DNA from 2 places in the Streptomyces sp. SLBN-31 genome. Region 1 is predicted to be linked to the other one. Evidence: predicted binding sites of a transcription regulator. Region 1 holds the regulator's gene; the other holds the start of a gene.

Region 1 (9,980 bases):
AGGGCACCGGCTCGGCGTCGCGGCGCGACACCCGTCCGCGCCGTACGGCCCGGGAGTACACGCGGTCCCCGGCCTCGCAGAGTCGGTCAGCACCGTGTGGATGAGCGTCCGCCCCGTGCCCGGCCATCGTCCATCCCACCCCCCGGTTCCGCCGTCTTCCGCAGCGCAACTATGCGCGGACACACCCTGCTCCGCAACACGGCTTCGACGGCCACGGCCTAAAGAAAGCACCGGTTTGTACGGGTATTTCGGACCCTCCGTACGTCGGGTTGCAACAAGATGACGGTGGTACAGGGGACTTGTGGGGGCATCGTGGAGAACCCCGCCAGAACGTGCTTCCGACGGGGTCTCATGGCGGATATCCGACGCTGCGCGCTCCGGGCTACTTCAGCCCGACCGACGCGCAGGCGGAGGTGAACTTCGAGGTGCAGATCTGCGAGACCGTGTAGATGCCGTCGGAGATCACCGTCTGCTTGATGTTCTTCCGCGTCAGGGCGGTCACGGTGACCAGCTGGGCGGGGATGTCCTGGTTCGTGGGGCTGTCCACGGTGTCCTGGGTGAGGGCGTCGAACTGGATGTCGTGGCCCTGCACCTTGGCCACGGCCATCTGCGCGGCGGCCTCGGCCTCCTGCGGGTAGGACTTGTAGACGCTCATGTACTGGTCGCCCTCGACGATGCGCTGCACGGCCGCCAGTTCGGCGTCCTGGCCCGTGATGGGCGGCATCTTCGTCACGCCGGCCTTCTTCAGGGCGGCGATGACACCGGCCGCCATGCCGTCGTTGGCGGAGTAGACGGCCGCGATGTTGTCCTTGCCGATCTTGTCGATCGCCTGGGTCATGTTGGCCTCGGCGTTCTCCGGCTTCCAGTCCTTGGTGTCGTAGGACGCGGCGATCGTCACCTTGCCGTTGAGCTCCGACAGCGCACCCGCCTTGAACTGCTTGGCGTTGGGGTCGGTGAGCGAGCCGTTCATCATGACGACCTTGTCGGAGGTGTCGGCGTTGCCTCCGAGGGCGTCGAGCAGGGTGCGGCCCTGGACCTCGCCGACCAGTTCGTTGTCGAAGGAGACGTAGGCGTCGATGGGGCCCTCGGCGAGGCGGTCGTAGGCGATGACCGGGATGCCGGCGTCCTTGGCCTTCTTCACCTCGCCGGCGATGGCGTGCGAGTCGACGGCGTCCAGCAGGATGATGTCGACCTTGTCGTCGATCATCTTCTGCATCTGGCTCGCCTGCTTCTTGGCGTCCTGGTCGGCGTTCTGGTAGTCGACGCTGCCCTGCTTCTTGGTGAGCAGTTCGACCTGGTCCTTGATGATGGGGTAGTCGAAGTCCTCGTAGCGGGTGTTGGCCTTCTCCGGCAGCAACAGGCCGATGGTGACGTCGTTGCCCTTCGTCGGGCTCGCCGAACTGCTGTCCCCCGACGCGTTGAGCATGCCGCACCCGGCCAGCGACAGGGTCATCGTGGACGCGGCCACGGATATGGCGATACGACGCGTGGGACTGCTCACAGGCCTGCTCACTTCTGGTGCCTACGGGACACGGGCGCCTGAAGGTGCCCGGATGTCTGAAAAGCCAACGCGCAGCCGCCCCCGGGCGTCAAGCGGAACCACTTAACGAGTGCGCAACGCCACGCTCCGCTTGGCTTGTGAAGACATGAAGGAAACGCCTCCAAACACCCTTTACGGACTCTCCATGCAACGGCAGGCAATCGTCAGGCAAAGATCCGTACAACCAAGCCGATACCTCGCGAGTCGTGATCATGACGGTCCCGAACAGCCGTCCTCGACCGATCAGAGGATCGAATGAACTCAGCCAGACGTACGACGGCTTCGACGCTGGTGCTCGCGACCGCGGGCGCCCTCCTCGGCGCGTCCGTCTCCACCGCCTCCGCGGCGACCACCTGCACCTCGCCCGTCTTCAAGCGCCAGTTCTTCGGGAACACCGCCTTCTCCGGTACGGCGAAGAAGACGGACTGCGACAGCGTCATCGACCAGAGCTGGAGCGGTGCCCCCGCCACCGGCCTGCCGAAGGACAACTTCGGCGTCCGCTGGAGCGTCACCCGCGACTTCGGTTCCGGCGGCCCCTTCGCGCTCACCGCGAGCGGCCTCGACGGCATCCGCGTCTACCTCGACGGCACCCGCAGGATCGACCTCTGGAAGAACGTGTCGTCGACGGTGCAGAAGACCGTCCACGTCACCATCCCCTCCGGCAAGCACACCCTCCGGGTGGACTACGCGAACTTCACCGGCGCCGCGAAGGTCCGGTTCACCTACACCCCCCGCACCTCCGCCGCCGTCGACCAGGTCAAGCCCCTGGTGCCCGCCGGGACTTCGCTGTCGTACGACGCGGCGACCGGGAAGGCGAAGCTGACCTGGACGAAGAACAAGGAGATGGATCTCGCCGGATACCGGGTCTACCGGCGGCTGAAGGGCACGTCGTTCGGCTCCGCGCCGCTCGCGACGACCACCTCGACGTCGTACACCGACACCGCCCTGCCGATGACGGGCGACACGTACTACTACGAGGTGCGCGCCTACGACAAGGCCGCCAACACCTCGGCCGGCACCGCGGACCAGGGCGTGACCACCGTCGACCGCACCGCGCCGGGAGAGCCCACCGGCGTCACGGCGAAGGGCACCACCGCCGGGAACACCGTCGCCTGGCAGGCCTCCGGCGCGGCGGACGTCCACCACTACGAGGTGTGGGGCGCGCCCGAGGGACAGCAGGACGCCGACGGACCCGGCCTGGTGACCGGCACGTCCTTCACCGACGTACGCGCCGACACCGGCACCGCCTACGTCTACCGGGTGTACGCGGTCGACGGCGCCGGGAACGTCTCCCCCGCCTCCGCCCCGGTGACCGCCACCCGGCCCGAGCCGAGCGGCACGCCCGCCCCGGCCGGACTGACCGCCACCCTCCACGACGACCGGACCGAGCTGCGCTGGGACCTGCCCGAGGACTCCGGTCAGTACAACGTCTACCGCCGCACCGACGGCGGCTTCAGCGCCATCGGCAGCGTGCGCGGCGGCGGTTGGGACGACATCGTCGCCCCGGCCGGCGAGGCGTCCTACTACGTCGTCGCCGTGGACGGCACGGGCGCCGAGTCCGCGCCCTCCGACGTGCTCACCGTCGACCGGCTCACCCGGGCCACCCAGACCGGCCCGGCCGCGCCGAGCCTGACGCTCGTCTCGGCGGGAATCCCCGCCCGCTCCCCCGTCAAGGTCACGGCCGCGCCCGGCGCGGGCGACGAGGACCGCGTCCTGAAGGGCTACTCCTGGGAGATCGAGGGCGCCTGCGGCGCCAGCGGCACGCAGCTGTCCACCACCGGCGACATCTCCTGGACACCGCCGTACAACGGCCCCTGCACGGCCACCGTGTACGCCGTGGACGCCTACGGGCGCCAGAGCGGGCAGAGTTCGACGCTGGAGTTCTTCGTCGGCCGCTGACGCCCGCGAGAGCATGCGAAGGGGCCCGGAGGTCTGCGCCTCCGGGCCCCTTCGTCCACGCGTGTCGCTAGTCCTTCGCCTTCTTGGGCCGCCACACGACCAGCGCGCTGGTCTGCTGGACCTCCTGGTACGGCACCAGGTCGCGCCGGTAGGAGGCGTGCACGGCGGCCTCTCGCTGCTGCATCGCCGCGGCGGCCCCGTCGACGGCCGCCTGGAGTTCGACGACGCGCTGCTGGAGCGCGGCGACCTGGTTCTCCAGCTCGATGATGCGCTTGATGCCGGCCAGGTTGATGCCCTCGTCCTGCGACAACTGCTGCACCTGGCGGAGCAGTTCGATGTCGCGGGCCGAGTAGCGGCGGCCCCGCCCGGCCGTGCGGTCGGGGGAGACCAGGCCGAGGCGGTCGTACTGGCGCAGGGTCTGCGGGTGCAGACCGGAGAGCTGGGCAGCCACCGAGATGACGTAGACCGGGGTCTCCTCGGTCAGTTCATACGGGTTGCGTCGACGGCCGTCCATCTCGATCAAGCTCCCTTCGCCGCCTGGAACAGCTCCGCCCGCGGGTCCTCGCCCGCGGTCGCCTCGCGATACGCCTCGAGCGCGTCACGAGCCTTCCCCGTCACGTCCTTCGGGACACTCACCTCGACGGTGACCAGCAGGTCCCCGCGGGTGCCGTCCTTGCGGACCGCGCCCTTGCCACGGGCGCGCATCGTACGGCCGTTGGGCGTGCCCGGCGGCAGCTTCAGGGTGACGGGCGGGCCGCCCAGGGTGGGGACCCGGACCTCGCCGCCGAGCGCCGCCTCGGAGAACGTCACCGGCACGGTGACGGTGAGGTTGTCGCCCTTGCGGCCGAAGACCGGGTGCGCGGAGACGTGGACCGTGACGTACAGGTCGCCCGCCGGACCGCCCCGTTCACCCGGCGCACCCTTGCCGCGCAGCCGGATGCGCTGGCCGTCGTCCACCCCTGCCGGGATACGGACCTGCATGGTCCTGGACGACTTGGCGCGCCCGCTGCCGTGGCAGACCTCGCAGGGGTTCTCCGCGATCAGACCGCGGCCCTTGCAGTCCGGGCACGGGTCGGTCAGCGAGAAGCCGCCGCCCGAACCCCGGGCCACCTGGCCGGTGCCGACGCACGTCGGGCACACCCGCGGGTTGCCGTTGGCGTCGCCGGTGCCGGAACAGGCCTTGCACGGTGCCTGCGAGGTCATGCGCAGCGGGACCGTCGCACCCTCGATCGCCTCGGTGAAGTTGAGGCTGACCTCGGTGTCGATGTCCTGGCCGCGCCGGGGCTGCACGCGCGTGGTGCCCGAGCCGCCCCGGTTGAACAGGCCCCCGAAGACGTCACCGAGCCCGCCGCCGAAGCCGCCGGCCCCCTGACCGCCGCCCTGGGCGCCGCCTCCGAAGAGGTCGCCCAGGTCGAAGTTGAAGGAGCCGCCCGCGCCGCCCGGCCCCGGGCGGAAGCCGCCGTTGCCGAAGAGGGTGCGGGCCTCGTCGTACTCCTTGCGCTTCTTGGGGTCACCGAGGACGTCGTTCGCCTCGGAGATCTCCTTGAAGCGCTCCTCGGCCTTGACGTTGCCCTTGTTGGCGTCCGGGTGGAACTCGCGGGCGAGCTTCCGGTACGCCTTCTTGATCTCGGCCTCGGTGGCGTCCTTGGGGACGCCGAGGACCTTGTAGTAGTCCTTCTCGATGAAGTCCTTGGTGCTCATCCTCGACGCGCCCCCTTTCCGGTGTTCCGCTCGGTGTCTACGTCAGCCCTCCTCAGGGCCGTTGTCCTTCTCGTCGCCGGCCGCGGGAGCCTCCTCGGCCCCCTCGGCCTTGACCGTCTGCGCGCCCGGCTGCGGTTCGGCGACGGCCACCCGGGCGGGCCGGATGGTGCGCTCGCCGATGCGATACCCGGGCTGCAGGATCGCCACGCAGGTCGTCTCGGTCACGTCCGGCGCGTAGCTGTGCATCAGGGCCTCGTGGATCGTCGGGTCGAAGGGTTCGCCCTCCTTGCCGAACTGCTGCAGACCCATCTTCGCCGCGACGGTCTCCAGCGACTCCGCGACGGACTTGAATCCGCCGACGAGTTCGCCGTGTTCCCGGGCGCGGCCGATGTCGTCGAGCACGGGCAGGAGCTCGGTCAGGAGGTTCGCGATGGCGATCTCCTTGACGGTGATCCGGTCCCGCTCCACGCGGCGGCGGTAGTTCTGGAACTCGGCCTGGAGCCGCTGGAGGTCCGCCGTGCGCTCCTCGAGCGCCTTGCGCACCTGGTCCAGCTGGGCCGTCAGACCGGCGATCTGAGCTGCGTCCCCGGCCGGGGCCGCCCCCTCCGAGGAGGTGGCGGCCTTCGGCTCGGCGTCGTCAGAGGTGGCGCCTGAGGGGACGTCGGGCTTCTCCTCGAAGCCCGGGGTCTCCTCCGTCACGCGGCACCGTCCTTGCGCTCGTCGTCCACGATCTCGGCGTCGACGACGTCGTCGTCGGCCTTGGGCGCCTCGGCACCGGCGTCGGCGCCGCCCGCGGCCTGCGCGGACTGGGCGTCGGCGTACATGGCCTGGCCGACCTTCTGGGAGACCGCGGCGACCTTCTCGGTGGCGGTGCGGATCTCGGCGGTGTCCTCGCCCTTGAGCGCGGTCTTCAGCTCCTCGACGGCGGCCTCGACCTCGGTCTTGACCTCGCCGGGAACCTTGTCCTCGTTGTCCTTGAGGAACTTCTCCGTCTGGTAGACGAGCTGCTCGCCCTGGTTGCGGGTCTCGGCGGCCTCGCGGCGGCGGTGGTCCTCCTCCGCGTACTGCTCGGCCTCCTGGCGCATCCGGTCGACCTCGTCCTTCGGCAGCGAGGAGCCGCCGGTGACGGTCATCTTCTGCTCCTTGCCCGTGCCCAGGTCCTTGGCGGTCACGTGCATGATGCCGTTGGCGTCGATGTCGAAGGACACCTCGATCTGCGGCACGCCGCGCGGGGCCGGCGGCAGACCGGTCAGCTCGAACATCCCGAGCTTCTTGTTGTACGCCGCGATCTCGCGCTCGCCCTGGTAGACCTGGATCTGCACGGACGGCTGGTTGTCCTCGGCCGTGGTGAAGATCTCGGAGCGCTTGGTCGGGATCGTGGTGTTGCGCTCGATGAGCTTGGTCATGATGCCGCCCTTGGTCTCGATACCGAGGGACAGCGGGGTGACGTCGAGGAGCAGGACGTCCTTGACCTCGCCCTTGAGGACACCGGCCTGGAGCGAGGCGCCGATGGCGACGACCTCGTCCGGGTTCACACCCTTGTTGGCCTCCTTGCCGCCGGTCAGCTCCTTGACGAGCTCGGCGACGGCGGGCATACGGGTGGAGCCACCCACGAGGACGACGTGGTCGATCTCGTTGATGGAGATGCCGGCGTCCTTGATGACGTTGTGGAACGGCGTCTTGCAGCGCTCCAGCAGGTCCGCGGTCAGCTGCTGGAACTGGGCGCGGGTGAGCTTCTCGTCGAGGTGCAGGGGGCCCTCGGCGGAGGCGGTGATGTAGGGCAGGTTGATCGAGGTCTCGGTGGACGAGGACAGCTCGATCTTGGCCTTCTCGGCGGCCTCGCGGAGGCGCTGGAGGGCCATCTTGTCCTTGGCGAGGTCCACGCCGTGACCGGACTTGAACTGCTGCACCAGGTAGTCGACGACGCGCTGGTCCCAGTCGTCACCACCGAGGTGGTTGTCACCGTTGGTGGCCTTCACCTCGACGACGCCGTCGCCGATCTCCAGCAGCGAGACGTCGAACGTACCGCCACCGAGGTCGAAGACGAGGATCGTCTGGTCGTCCTTGTCGAGGCCGTACGCGAGCGCGGCCGCGGTCGGCTCGTTGACGATGCGCAGGACGTTCAGGCCCGCGATCTCGCCGGCCTCCTTGGTCGCCTGACGCTCGGAGTCGTTGAAGTAGGCCGGGACGGTGATGACCGCGTCCGTGACCTTCTCGCCCAGGTACGACTCGGCGTCCCGCTTCAGCTTCTGCAGGATGAAGGCGCTCATCTGCTGCGGGTTGAACTGCTTCCCATCGAGCTCGATCTTCCAGTCCGTGCCCATGTGGCGCTTCACGGAGCGGATGGTCCGGTCCACGTTGGTGACCGCCTGGCGCTTGGCCACCTCGCCGACGAGCACCTCACCGTTCTTCGCGAAGGCGACGACGGACGGCGTGGTCCTGGCGCCCTCGGCGTTGGTGATGACGGTGGGCTCGCCGCCCTCCAGAACGCTGACGACGGAGTTAGTCGTGCCCAGGTCGATGCCGACCGCACGTGCCATGGTTGATTCCTCCAGCTGACTTGAGTGGAACGGACTCAAGTGTGCATGACGGCGGCGAATGGGTCAACAGACATGAGTCGTATGGGCTCAACTCTTATCCGTTCCTTACACGCAACCTGCCGGTGACCTGCGCAGATGCCGAACCCCTAGGGGGACGATCAGGGATTCGGAGCAGTGCCAGGACGAGGATCAGGGCGCCCGCCCCCACCCACCACACCCCGGATCCGGCGATCCACCCCATGTCCACGAGCACCCCGACGAGCACCCCCGCAAACGCCCCGGTTCCCAGCAGCACGGTGATCCCCTGCGGGGTCACCCCCAACCGCCGCAGCCGCTGGGCGAGATGGTCCGGCCCGCGCCGTTGCAGCGGCCGCCCGCCGAGCCGCCGCGCCAGCACCACGAGGAGCACGTCGGCGCTGGCGACGGCGGTGAGCGGGAAGAGCACGCCCGCAGTGGAAGCGAGCCCGTAGCCGGCGCGCGTGAACACCGCGGCGGCGGCCAGCACGAACCCGGCGAACAGCGAGCCGCAGGCGCCGAGTCCCACGCGCGCGGGAGGCCAGTTGTGCATCAAAAACCCGGTCAGCGCGGCGGCCAGCACGCTCAGCAGCACGGCGAGCCCCTCCATCACCTCGGCGGCGGCGCAGACCCCCACCCCGAAGGCGGTGAGGACGCCGACGGTCCCGGCGAGCGCGTCGGCGTGGTCGAGGGCGCGGAACCCGAGGGCGACGAAGGTGATCCACCCGACGGCCAGCAGCCCCCCGCCGACACCCGTCTCCCCGTACGGCACCACGCAGGCCGCCGCCACCGCCGTACCGGCGACGAGCACCCGCAGTCTGAGCCGCCCGATGTCACCGAGGAGGCCCAGCGCGGCGACCGCGGCCCCGGCGACGAGCAGGCGTCCCACGCCGCCGCCGAGCGGCGCGACGCCCGCCCAGTCCCCGGCGCCGGCGACCAGACAGCCGGCGAGCACGACGGCCACCCCCCCGGACAGCGGCAGCGGCCGCTGTCGCCGCCGGTCGACGACCCCGAGGCGCAGGGCGGGGACCCGCAGGAGTGCGGAGAGCACGGCGGCGAGGAGCAGGGCGGTGGTGGCGGCGGCGATCCCGTAGAGCACAGGTCTAAATTAGGGGCGAATGTATCAATTTGGCGCGAATAACACGATCGGATCGTCCCGGACCTTTGAGGTGACCCTCAGCGACGCAGATCACCGCACCGCTGACTACATTGCGACGGAGAATGTGGGTAGTCTCAGACGGACTGCATAAGTTACCGCTTAGTAATGTCGAGGATTCCCTCGAGAGAACCCCTCGCAGGCCCGAGGAGCCCCCAAATGCAACTCGCCGCGATCATCGTGTCGCTGGTTCTGATCGTGGTTGGCGTGGCGCTGTTCGCCCGCGCCATCCTGCAGATCTACAACTTCATGCGGCTCGGCCAGAGCGTGCCCGCGGGTACCCGCACCGACGAACCCGGCCGGCGCACCGTCACCGTGGCCAGGGAGTTCCTCGGCCACACCCGGATGAACCGGTGGGGTGTCGTCGGTGTCGCGCACTGGTTCGTGGCGGTGGGCTTCTTCACCCTGCTGCTGACGATCGTCAACGCCATCGGCCAGCTGTTCCAGGCCGACTGGCTGCTGCCGGTCCTCGGCGACTGGACGCCGTACAACGTCTTCGTCGAGTTCATCGGCACGATGACCGTGCTCGGCATCCTGGTGCTCATCGGCATCCGCCAGCTGAGCCACCCGCGCAGGCCGGGCCGGAAGTCGCGGTTCGCGGGCTCCAACTTCGGCCAGGCGTACTTCGTCGAGGCCGTCATCCTCATCGTCGGCGTCTGCATCTTCATGCTGCACGCGCTCGAGGGCGCCCAGCACCACGTGGACTCCTACGAGGCCTCGTTCTTCATCTCCTACCCGGTGGTCCACTGGCTCGCCGGCATGGACGTCTCCACGCTGCAGAACCTCACCTACTTCTTCGCCGGCCTGAAGATCGCGACCTCCTTCATCTGGATGATCACGGTTGCCCTGAAGACCGACATGGGCGTGGCCTGGCACCGCTTCCTGGCCTTCCCCAACATCTGGTTCAAGCGCAACGCCGGCGGCGAGACCTCCCTGGGCGCCCTGCTGCCGATGACGTCCGGCGGCAAGCCGATCGACTTCACCGACCCCGGCGACGACGACGTCTTCGGTGTCTCCCAGGTCGAGCAGTTCTCCTGGAAGGGCCTGCTGGACTTCTCCACCTGCACCGAGTGCGGCCGCTGCCAGTCGCAGTGCCCCGCGTGGAACACCGGCAAGCCGCTCTCCCCGA
Region 2 (9,980 bases), on a different contig from region 1:
GGTGACGTCGTCGTCGCGCAGCTTCGCGAGGTCCTTGGTGCGGCGGTCGTAGAGGGCGGACTCGACACCGCGCATCATCTCGACGCGGGCGGAGAGCGCGGCGTCGACCTTGGAGGCGGAGGTTCCGAGTTCGGAGTCGCTCAGGGTCGGCTGGTCGGTGAGGGAGGCCAGGTACTTGTCGGCCTGGTTGACCTCGGCGCCGGTGACCGTGGAGTCGTAGGACGCGAGGGCCGCCTTGGGGGCCGTCTCGCGGAAGCCGGCGAGGGCGGCGTCGGAGCGCAGCCGGGCCTGCTGGGCGGCGGCGGACAGGGCGTCGCGCGTCTTGGCGTCGGCGGAGGAGGAGCCGGTGGTCGTGGTCGGCAGCCCGGTGACGGGGCTGATGACGGTCTGCGTGGAGCGGGGCACGCCGAGGGCGGCCAGCAGCAGCCCGCGGGCGGCGGCCGACTGCTGTACGGCGGTGTCGAGCTGGGCGAGCGCGTGGGCGCCGCCTCCGGCCCCGGGCGGCATCTTCTCGGCCAGTTGCTCGGCGAGCCGGTGGAGCCCGGCGATGGCGGTGGAGTAGGCGTCGTGCGTCTCCAGGGCGCTGCTCTTGCCGGTGAGCGCGGAACGGCGCAGGGTCGCGATGCCGTCGAGATCGCCGCGGAGCGAGGCGGGGATGTCGGGGTCGGCGCGCAGTTCCTCGATCTGCCGGTCGACCCGGGCGCTGCGCTGCTCGGAGGGCGCCTTGGACTTGGACCGGCCGGCCGCGATGTACGACGTGACGTCGTCCCGCTCGTCGGCCAGGGAGTGCGCGAGGACCAGCGCGTCCTGGGTCTGCCCGGCCAGCGTCACCAGGTCCTGGGAGTCCTTGAGCTGCCCGGAGGCGGCCAGGACTGACGGGGCTCCCGCTCCGGCTATGGCGGCGGCCACGACGGCCACGGCGACGATGAGCCGATTGCGTACGTGGGTGGGCCGGCCCTTGCCGGTGACGGTGCCGGAGGGCTGCTCCGAACCCCCTTGGGGGGCCGTCTGCTTGCCTGTGCGACGAGGCCGCGTCTTCTGCACCGGTGCTCGCATTCCTGACTCGTGATACTCGTGGGCCCGAGTGACGTTGTGTCAACTGACGCCGACCGCGCACCCGGGTACGGGTCCCGACCCTCCCAACTCCGTTGGGCAGCGGTCGCGCATCACCTGACCCGCCACCCGAAGGAGTGAACCTCGGAGAGGAGTTGGCGGGCAAGTTCCTCCGGCGATTGCGGGCGCCCTGCGGGGCGGGCCGGTTGGACGTCCGCGACGGGCGGTGGCAGTATTTGCCGCCGCGCTTTCCCGGATCAACGAATTACACCCCAAATCAGACGCCTGACCTGCGCGGGTGCGCCAATTCGGCGACCGGTGCCAGCCTTTGGTGAACGCTGTGAAGACGTCGTGGAGACTGGCCGGATGCGTACGGAACTTGTTTCGGAACCCGGCGATCCCGGCCGTCCCAACGAGGACTTCGCCTCGGTGGCGCTGCCCGCTTCCGGCCAGGGCGGCGCGGTGGTCGTCCTGGACGGGGTGACGCCGCCGCGCGGCGGGACGGGCTGTCTGCATTCGGTTCCCTGGTACACGGCCCGCCTGGGCGGCGCACTGACCGAACTGACCGTTTCCCTCCCGGATGTGCCGCTGACCGAGGTGCTCTCCCGCGCCATCACCCGTACCGCCGAGGCGCATGAGCGGACCTGTGACCTTTCTCACCCGCGCACCCCGCAGGCGACCGTGGCCGTCGCGCGCTGGGGCGCGGAGACGGTCGAGTACCTGGTCCTGTCCGACTCGGCCCTGCTGCTGCGGTCTCCGGACGGCGTGGTCACGGCGGTGCTGGACGACCGTCTGTCCCGCCTGCCGGCGGCCTCGCTGGCCACGGACGCGATCGTGGACTCGACGGTCCGCAACAAGGAGGGCGGCTTCTTCACGGCGGCGGCCGATCCGGCCGTGGCGGCGCGGGCGGTGACCGGCGCGGTGCCGCGGGGCCGGGCGCAGGTGCTGGCCGCGCTGACGGACGGGGCCGCGCGGTGGGTGGAGCGGTTCGGGGAGGGCGACTGGGAGGACTGTCTGCGGTTCGTGGGCAAGGAGGGGGCGCGGGCGCTCGTGAACCGGGTCCGGGAGCTGGAGCGGGCCGACGAGCGCGAGCGGGTGCATCTGGGGCGCGGCAAGACGCACGACGACGCGACGGTCGTGTACGTCGAACTTCCCTGAGGCGCGCGGCCGTACACGCTCAGCCGGCCTTGCCGCCGGTGGGGGTGACGGGGTGCCACTGCCCGTCCCTGCCCTGACCGTTGGTCTGCCCGGCCGCGGTGTCGCCCACGTACCGGTACAGCGGCCAGCCGGCGAGGGTGAGCTGCGTCCTGCCGTCGCGGTGGACCGTGCCGAGCAGGCCCTTGTCCACTCCCGAGGTCTGCACCGCGCCCTGCACGATCACCGGGATCCACGTCTTCACGCACGCGCCGGAGCACGTCCACCGGGACGGGTTCGGCCGGTCCCGGTCGTAGCGGTAGAGGGTCATCCCGTTGCCGTCGCTGACGGTGCCACCCGCGCCGCGCACGGCGGTCGTGACCGCCTGTCCGCCGCCGGCCGGCGTGGGGGTGGCCGGTGCGGAGGTGGCGGGGCCGGAGGAGGCGACGGCCGCCGGGGCGACGGTGCCGGAGCCCGTACCGGAGGCGTCGGAGCCGGCGGAGCTGCACGCCGCCAGCAGGAACGCTGCGATAAGGCCGGTGGCCGAGGCGAGCACGATGCGGTGCGGAATCACGGGGTTGCCCTTCTGCGGGAGTCGCCGTCCTGTCGCCCCTTGGTACGTCCGGCGGTCGCCGTGCTCTCAGCGTCCGGCGCCACATGACGCACTCTTGACGACCGGCCGCCCCCGCGGAGCGGCGCCAGGCCGTGCCGTCACATTCCCGCCGTCCGCCCGCAGGGCGGGCCCGGAGACGTCTGGTGCGTGCGATCGCAAAGTGCCGGAGCGTCCTGACAGCGGAGCTGTTCGGGCGCTCCGGCAACGCCACGAGCGTGCGTGCCAGACGCCTCCGGGCAGGCGGGAATGCGACGGCAGGGCCTACCGCTCCATGCCGCGGTTCAACTGCCCCAGCAGATGCGCCAGTTGGGCCACCTCGCGGCGGTCCCAGTGGGAGAGCTGGCTGACGTACCGGGCCCGTCGGGCGTCGCGCACCTTGGCGACCCGCGCGTGTCCCTCCCGGGTCAGGTGCACCAGCCACGCCCGTCCGTCGGCCGGGTCGGGCTCGCGGGCCACCAGGCCGAGTTCTTCCAGCGCCCGGAGCTGACGGGACATGGTGGCCTTGCCGACGCCGATGTAGGCGGCGAGTTCGGTCGCGCGCTGGCGGCCGCACTCGTCGAGACGGATCAGCAGGCCGTAGGCCGCCGACTCCAGGTCGGGGTGGACCTCGCGGGCCATCTCGCCCTGGTTGGCGCGGGCGCGCCGGAACAGGATCGTCAGTTCGCGTTCCAGGGACAGGTACTCCTGGTCTGCACCACTCGCCGACGGCTCCGCTGAGAGCCGGCCTCCGTCGTCGTTTCCGCCTTCGTGCACGTCAGTCCCTGCCTCGGTTTTCCCCGTACTGAAAGTTTCCGCCAAACCCCGTCATCGCCGCAGCTCCGTCAGTATTTCGCAGGGCTAGACCAACGGCACCGTCCGGCCCCTCTTCCCAGCCGCTCGTCTACGTGCGTAGCTTCGTTGACGAGCCGGGGCCGAGCCGCCCGCGACGGCCGGCCACCGGCACCCAGTGTTTCCCCCCACCGAGCATCACCGAGCCTTCGGAGGCACGCCATGCCCGTGCACAGACCGAACCCCCTCCGCCCCCGGCGCCCCTTCCTCGCCGGCCTCCTGCTCACCGCCCTCACCCTCGCCCTGGCCGCCCCGGCCGACGCGGCGACCACCACCCCGGCCCGCGGCTCCGCCCACATGGGCATGGGCGTCCTCGCGCACGACGGGCAGCACGGCACCCCCGCGCCCACCGCCGTCACCCAGACCGAGGGCGTCGACGTCTCCGGTCACCAGGGCAACGTCGCCTGGTCGACCCTGTGGAGCAGCGGGGTCAGATGGGCCTACACCAAGGCGACCGAGGGGACGTACTACACCAACCCCTACTTCGCCCAGCAGTACAACGGCTCCTACAACGTCGGCATGATCCGCGGCGCGTACCACTTCGCCACGCCCGACACCACCAGCGGGGCGACCCAGGCCAACTACTTCGTCGACCACGGCGGCGGCTGGTCCCGCGACGGCAAGACCCTGCCCGGCGTCCTCGACATCGAGTGGAACCCGTACGGCGCCGCCTGCTACGGCAAGTCGCAGAGCGCGATGGTGAGCTGGATCGCCGACTTCCTGAACACCTACCGGTCGCGCACCGGCCGGGACGCCGTGATCTACACGGCCACGAGCTGGTGGACGGACTGCACCGGCAACTACGGTGGCTTCGCGGCGAACAACCCGCTGTGGATCGCCCGGTACGCCTCGGACCCGGGGACGCTGCCGGCCGGCTGGGGCTACTACACGATGTGGCAGTACACCTCGTCCGGTCCGACCGTCGGCGACCACGACAAGTTCAACGGCGCCCTGGACCGCGTACAGGCTCTCGCGAACGGCTGAGGCGCCCGGGTACGGCGAGGGCCCGGGCCTCCCTCACGGGACCCGGGCCCTGCCTGTCCGGCGGCGTCCGTCACGCCGCCACCGGAACCTCCGGCTCGGCGCCGCTCGTCGCGGGCGCGAGCGCCAGTTCCAGGACCTGGCGGACGTCGGTCACGGTGTGGACGTCGAGCTTGTCCAGCACCTCGGCGGGGACGTCGTCCAGGTCGGGTTCGTTGCGCTTGGGGATGATCACCGTCGTGACCCCCGCCCGCTGCGCGGCCAGCAGCTTCTGCTTCACCCCGCCGATCGGCAGAACCCGGCCGGTCAGCGAGACCTCACCGGTCATCGCCACGTCCGTGCGGACCAGCCGGCCCGACAGCAGCGACGCCAGGGCCGTCGTCATCGTGACGCCGGCGCTGGGGCCGTCCTTGGGGACCGCGCCCGCCGGGAAGTGGATGTGCACGCCGCGGTCCTTGAGGTCCGCGACCGGCAGCTCCAGTTCCGCGCCGTGCGAGCGCAGGAAGGACAGGGCGATCTGCGCGCTCTCCTTCATGACGTCGCCCAGCTGGCCGGTGAGCGTCAGGCCCGCCGCGCCCGTCTCGGGGTCAGCGAGGGACGCCTCGACGAACAGGACGTCGCCGCCCGCGCCGGTGACCGCCAGGCCGGTCGCCACACCGGGGACGGACGTACGGCGCTCGGCCGGGTCCTGGGCCGACTCCGGGACGTGGTGCGGGCGGCCGATCAGCCCGCGCAGGTCGGCGTCGGTGATGGTGAGCGGCAGCTCCCGGTCGCCCAGTTCGTGCTGGGCCGCGACCTTGCGCAGCAGCCGCGCGATCGACCGCTCCAGGGTGCGCACGCCCGCCTCGCGGGTGTACTCCCCGGCGAGCTTGCGCAGCGCGCTCTCGTCGAGGGTCACCTCGTCCTTGTCCAGGCCGGCCCGCTCCAGCTGGCGCGGGAGCAGATGGTCACGGGCGATGACGACCTTCTCGTCCTCGGTGTAGCCGTCCAGGCGGACCAGCTCCATACGGTCCAGCAGCGCCTCCGGGATGGCTTCCAGGACGTTCGCCGTCGCGAGGAACACGACGTCGGACAGGTCGAGTTCGACCTCCAGGTAGTGGTCGCGGAAGGTGTGGTTCTGCGCCGGGTCGAGGACTTCGAGCAGGGCGGCCGCCGGGTCGCCCCGGAAGTCGGAGCCGACCTTGTCGATCTCGTCGAGCAGGACGACCGGGTTCATCGAGCCGGCCTCCTTGATCGCCCGGACGATACGGCCGGGCAGCGCGCCGACGTACGTACGGCGGTGGCCGCGGATCTCCGCCTCGTCGCGAACGCCGCCGAGGGCGACCCGCACGAACTTGCGGCCCATGGCGTGCGCGACGGACTCGCCGAGCGAGGTCTTGCCGACGCCGGGCGGCCCGACGAGGGCCAGGACGGCGCCGCCGCGCCGGCCGCCGATGACGCCGAGGCCGCGGTCGCTGCGGCGCTTGCGCACCGCGAGGTACTCGGTGATGCGCTCCTTCACGTCCTCCAGGCCGGCGTGCTCGGCGTCGAGGACGGCCTTGGCGCCCTGGATGTCGTAGGCGTCCTCGGTCCGCTCGTTCCACGGCAGTTCGAGGATCGTGTCCAGCCAGGTGCGGATCCAGGAGCCCTCGGGAGACTGGTCGCTGGACCGCTCCAGCTTGTCGACCTCCTTGAGGGCGGCCTCGCGGACCTTCTCCGGCAGGTCGGCGGCCTCCACCCGGGCGCGGTAGTCGTCGGACTCCTCGCCGTCCTGTTCGCCGTTGAGCTCGCGCAACTCCTTGCGGACGGCTTCGAGCTGACGGCGCAGCAGGAACTCACGCTGCTGCTTGTCGACGCCCTCCTGGACGTCCTTGGCGATGGTCTCGGCGACGTCCTGCTCGGCGAGGTGGTCGCGCAGGTGCTGGGTGGCGAGCTTGAGGCGGGCGACCGGGTCGGTGGTCTCCAGCAGTTCGATCTTCTGCTCGGTGGTCAGGAACGGCGAGTAGCCGGAGTTGTCGGCGAGCTGGGACACGTCGTCGATGGCCTGCACGCGGTCCACGACCTGCCAGGCGCCGCGCTTGCGCAGCCAGGCGGTGGCGAGGGCTTTGTACTCCTTGACGAGTTCGGCGACGTGCCCGGGCAGCGGCTCGGGAACGCTCTCGTCGATCCGCGTGCCCTCGACCCACAGCGCCGCGCCCGGCCCGGTGGTGCCGGCGCCGATCCTCACGCGGCCGCGGCCGCGGATGAGGGCGCCCGGGTCACCGTCGGCCAGCCGGCCGACCTGCTCGACGGTGCCGAGGACACCGGTGCTCGCGTACGTCCCGTCGATGCGTGGAACCAGGAGGACCTTGGGCTTCCCGGGCTCGGACCGGGCGGCGGCCTGGGCGGCCTCCACCGCGGCGCGTACGTCGGCGTCGTTGAGGTCCAGCGGAACCACCATGCCGGGCAGCACGACCTCGCCGTCGAGCGGCAGCACGGGCAGGGTGAGCGGTGTGGACGTCGAAGCCATGATCTCCCCTTCGGCAGTCAAGTTGAGCTATGCCGACTCAATGCGCGAGGCTCCGCGGATGTTCCCGGGCCGCCGTGACGTTCGCTGTAAGCGATCAGCAAGGGACCTGACACGGCGTAGGTTGGATCACGTTCCGATCAGCGGCAGCGAGGGGTGGACATGTCCGGTCACGTGGTCAACGGCCTGTACGAGGTTCTGGACGACCGCTTCCTCACGGGACGCTGCGCCAACGGCGACGGGCGGCTCGAGGTGCTGTACGACGACTGCCGCTGGGCGGAGGGCCCCCTGTACGTGCCCGCGTGGCGGCAGCTGGTCTGGAGCGACATCCCCAACGACCGGCTGCTGCGGTGGGACGAGGCCACCGGCGCGGTGAGCGTGTTCCGTCACCCCGCCGGTCACGTCAACGGCAACACCCTCGACCGGCAGGGGCGGCTGGTCAGCTGCGAGCAGGGCAACCGGCGGGTGACCCGCACCGAGCCCGACGGCACGGTCACCGTCCTCGCCGACCGCTGCGACGGCAAGCGCCTCAACAGCCCGAACGACGCCGTCGTACGCTCCGACGGCACGATCTGGTTCTCCGACCCGGACTTCGGCATCCTCAGCGACTACGAGGGCCACCGCGCCGAGTCCGAGATCGGCGCCTGCAACGTGTACCGGATCGACCCCGCGAGCGGGCGGGTGCATCTTGCCGCCGACGGGTTCGAGGGGCCCAACGGCGTGATCCTGTCGGCGGACGAGCGGCGGCTGTACGTCTCCGACTCGCGGGCCGCCCGCATCCGTGTATTCGACGTCGCCGACGACGGCACGCTGTCCGGCGGGAGGGTCTTCGCCGAGGCCGGGGAGGGGGTGCACTACGACAACATCCGGCTCGACGACGAGGGCCGGCTGTGGGCCGCAGCCCTGGAGGACGGGGTGCACTGCTACGCCCCGGACGGCACCCTCATCGGCCGGCTCCGGGTGCCCGGGACGGTGGCCAACGTGACGTTCGGCGGCCCGAAGAACAACCGCCTGTTCATCACGGCGGCGACCACGGTGTACTCCCTGGTGATGTCGGTGACGGGCGCGCCGCGCGTCTAGGCCGCCTCAGCCTCCCGACGCCAGCGGCGCACCAGCGGCCAGGTCGCGACGCCTATCGAGAGGGCGATCAGGTGACCCCAGTTGGTCATCGGGTCCGTGAACTCGATCAGCTCCTCCACCAGCATGCCGCCGAACAGGACCAGCAGGGGCCGGCGCAGCCACGGCCCGAGCAGGCCCGCGAGGGAGCCGACGGCGGCGGCCACCCCGAAGCTGATGCCGTAGTCGAGGCGGTGCAGGGAACTGTGCGGGAGGTGCCCGGCCAGGACCGCCAGCCCCACGGCCCCCTCCGTCGCGAGGGTGGCCAGGACGTGGCCGAGCAGGAATACGAGGACGGCGCGGGCGCCGCCTATCCGCCGCTCCAGGGCGGTCAGGACGAGCAGGAAGCACACGACGTACGGCGACACGAGCCCGCCGGCCACCCACAGCGCGCTGGCCAACAGGACCAGCACCGGGGTGCGGACGAGGTGGGCCACGTCCGTGCTGGAAGCCTGCTGCAGGGCGTTGACGAGGGCCGGGGAGGCGTGGGCGGCGACGAGCGAGGTGACGGCGAGGACGGCGGCGTAGCCGAAAGTGACCGGGGTGCCCGTGGGGGTGGGCAGGAGACGCCAGGGGCGAAGCCGCCGGGGGCCGGCCGTGCGACGCGCGCCGGCCGGTGCCGGTGCCGCGGCCGGCACCCGCTGCCGTGGCAGCCCGTCGAGCAGGTCGGAGACCTCGGGGAGGGGCGCGGCCAAGGAGTGGGCGTCGGCCGTCGCGGCGGGTTCCACGGTGAGGTGCTCCTTCCGTTTCCCCCCACCCTTCGGGGCCCCACGAGCCACTGTCTATGACCGACGCCACGCGTGAGCCGATTCTCAAGAACCTCTAAGGAGTTTCCTACGTCTGCCCGTCCGGCCAGGGCCGCAGGAGGACCACCTCCCTGGCGTGTGCGGCCCGGGTCGCCGGGTCCCAGTCGCCGGTGCAGTAGACGCAGGCCTCCGCGACGCGGCCGTCCCTGATCTCGGCACGCATCAACTCCCGGCAGTACCAGGTGCCTTGGCCGTCCTCCCAGCTCTCCTCGAACTCGAGGACGAACCCGGTGGGCGTGGCGTCGACGCGGTGGCGGGGGACCGTGCCGAGGAAGGGGTGGCTGCGGCGGCGCAGCGCCACGAGTTCCTCGCGCCCTTGGGCCTGAAGCCGCCACTGCGGCACGGTCAGGTCGAGGAACACGTCGTCCGTGAACAGCCCGTCGGGGGCCGTGTTGGTCTCCAGGAACCGCACGAAGAGGTCGGCGAGTTCCCTGACGCGGGTTTCGGTCGCGGTGGTCATGACCGGCCCTCGGCGAGGTTGCGGCCGATGACGTCCATGGTGGCGGTCAGCTCGGCGGTGGGGCTGAACTCGACGATCTCGGTGCCGGCGAAGACGAGGGGGAGGTGGCCCGGGGCGCCGTAGTAGGCGTCGCCTGCGTGGAAGACCTCGTCGTGGTCGGCGTAGCGCAGGACCAGCCTGCCGCTGATGACCTGGCCCCAGTGCGGGCACTGGCAGCGGTCGTCGGGCAGGCCCCGGAACAGCGCGGCGGGATCCATGTCCGCCTTCATGGTCTCGTAACCGACCGTGTACGGACCGACCTGCGCGTAGCGGCCTTCCATGACCGGCTCGTCCACCTGGAGTCCGGCCTCGGCCTTGGATGTGCGGGGCATGGTGTCCTGCCTTCCCTCGGAGTCTCTCCGTCGGGAAGGAGGCGTCAGATCGGGCGGCACGATGTGAGGCGGGGGCTCACAGCCGCCAGGCCGGCGGCTGTTCCGGCCGGTAGACGCAGAGGGTGCCGGTGCG

Evidence for each region. The regulator HspR, encoded in region 1, represses chaperone genes until heat shock. The targets are predictions, from matches to a motif close to TTGAGNNNNNNNNNCTCAA.
Region 2: a site for HspR is predicted at 7,120-7,138, ahead of lon (endopeptidase La). Genes of this name have one in related genera too.

The regions. Positions count from the first base shown of each region.
Region 1 covers NZ_VFNC01000003.1:914,698-924,677, reverse strand. Annotated here, with positions in the region: gene FBY22_RS41890 (helix-turn-helix transcriptional regulator) at 1-127, opposite strand, end outside; gene FBY22_RS41885 (sugar ABC transporter substrate-binding protein) at 383-1,501, opposite strand; gene FBY22_RS41880 (fibronectin type III domain-containing protein) at 1,796-3,439, shown strand; gene FBY22_RS41875 (heat shock protein transcriptional repressor HspR) at 3,507-3,953, opposite strand; gene dnaJ (molecular chaperone DnaJ) at 3,959-5,140, opposite strand; gene grpE (nucleotide exchange factor GrpE) at 5,183-5,839, opposite strand; gene dnaK (molecular chaperone DnaK) at 5,836-7,680, opposite strand; gene FBY22_RS41855 (MraY family glycosyltransferase) at 7,775-8,794, opposite strand; gene FBY22_RS41850 ((Fe-S)-binding protein) at 9,011-9,980, shown strand, end outside.
Region 2 covers NZ_VFNC01000001.1:732,589-742,568, reverse strand. Annotated here, with positions in the region: gene FBY22_RS03565 (nitrate- and nitrite sensing domain-containing protein) at 1-1,044, opposite strand, end outside; gene FBY22_RS03560 (protein phosphatase 2C domain-containing protein) at 1,420-2,211, shown strand; gene FBY22_RS03555 (hypothetical protein) at 2,231-2,761, opposite strand; gene FBY22_RS03550 (MarR family winged helix-turn-helix transcriptional regulator) at 3,062-3,553, opposite strand; gene FBY22_RS03545 (lysozyme) at 3,791-4,612, shown strand; gene lon (endopeptidase La) at 4,683-7,097, opposite strand; gene FBY22_RS03535 (SMP-30/gluconolactonase/LRE family protein) at 7,257-8,174, shown strand; gene FBY22_RS03530 (rhomboid-like protein) at 8,171-8,938, opposite strand; gene FBY22_RS03525 (hypothetical protein) at 9,045-9,476, opposite strand; gene FBY22_RS03520 (cupin domain-containing protein) at 9,473-9,847, opposite strand; gene FBY22_RS44400 (AAA family ATPase) at 9,924-9,980, opposite strand, start outside.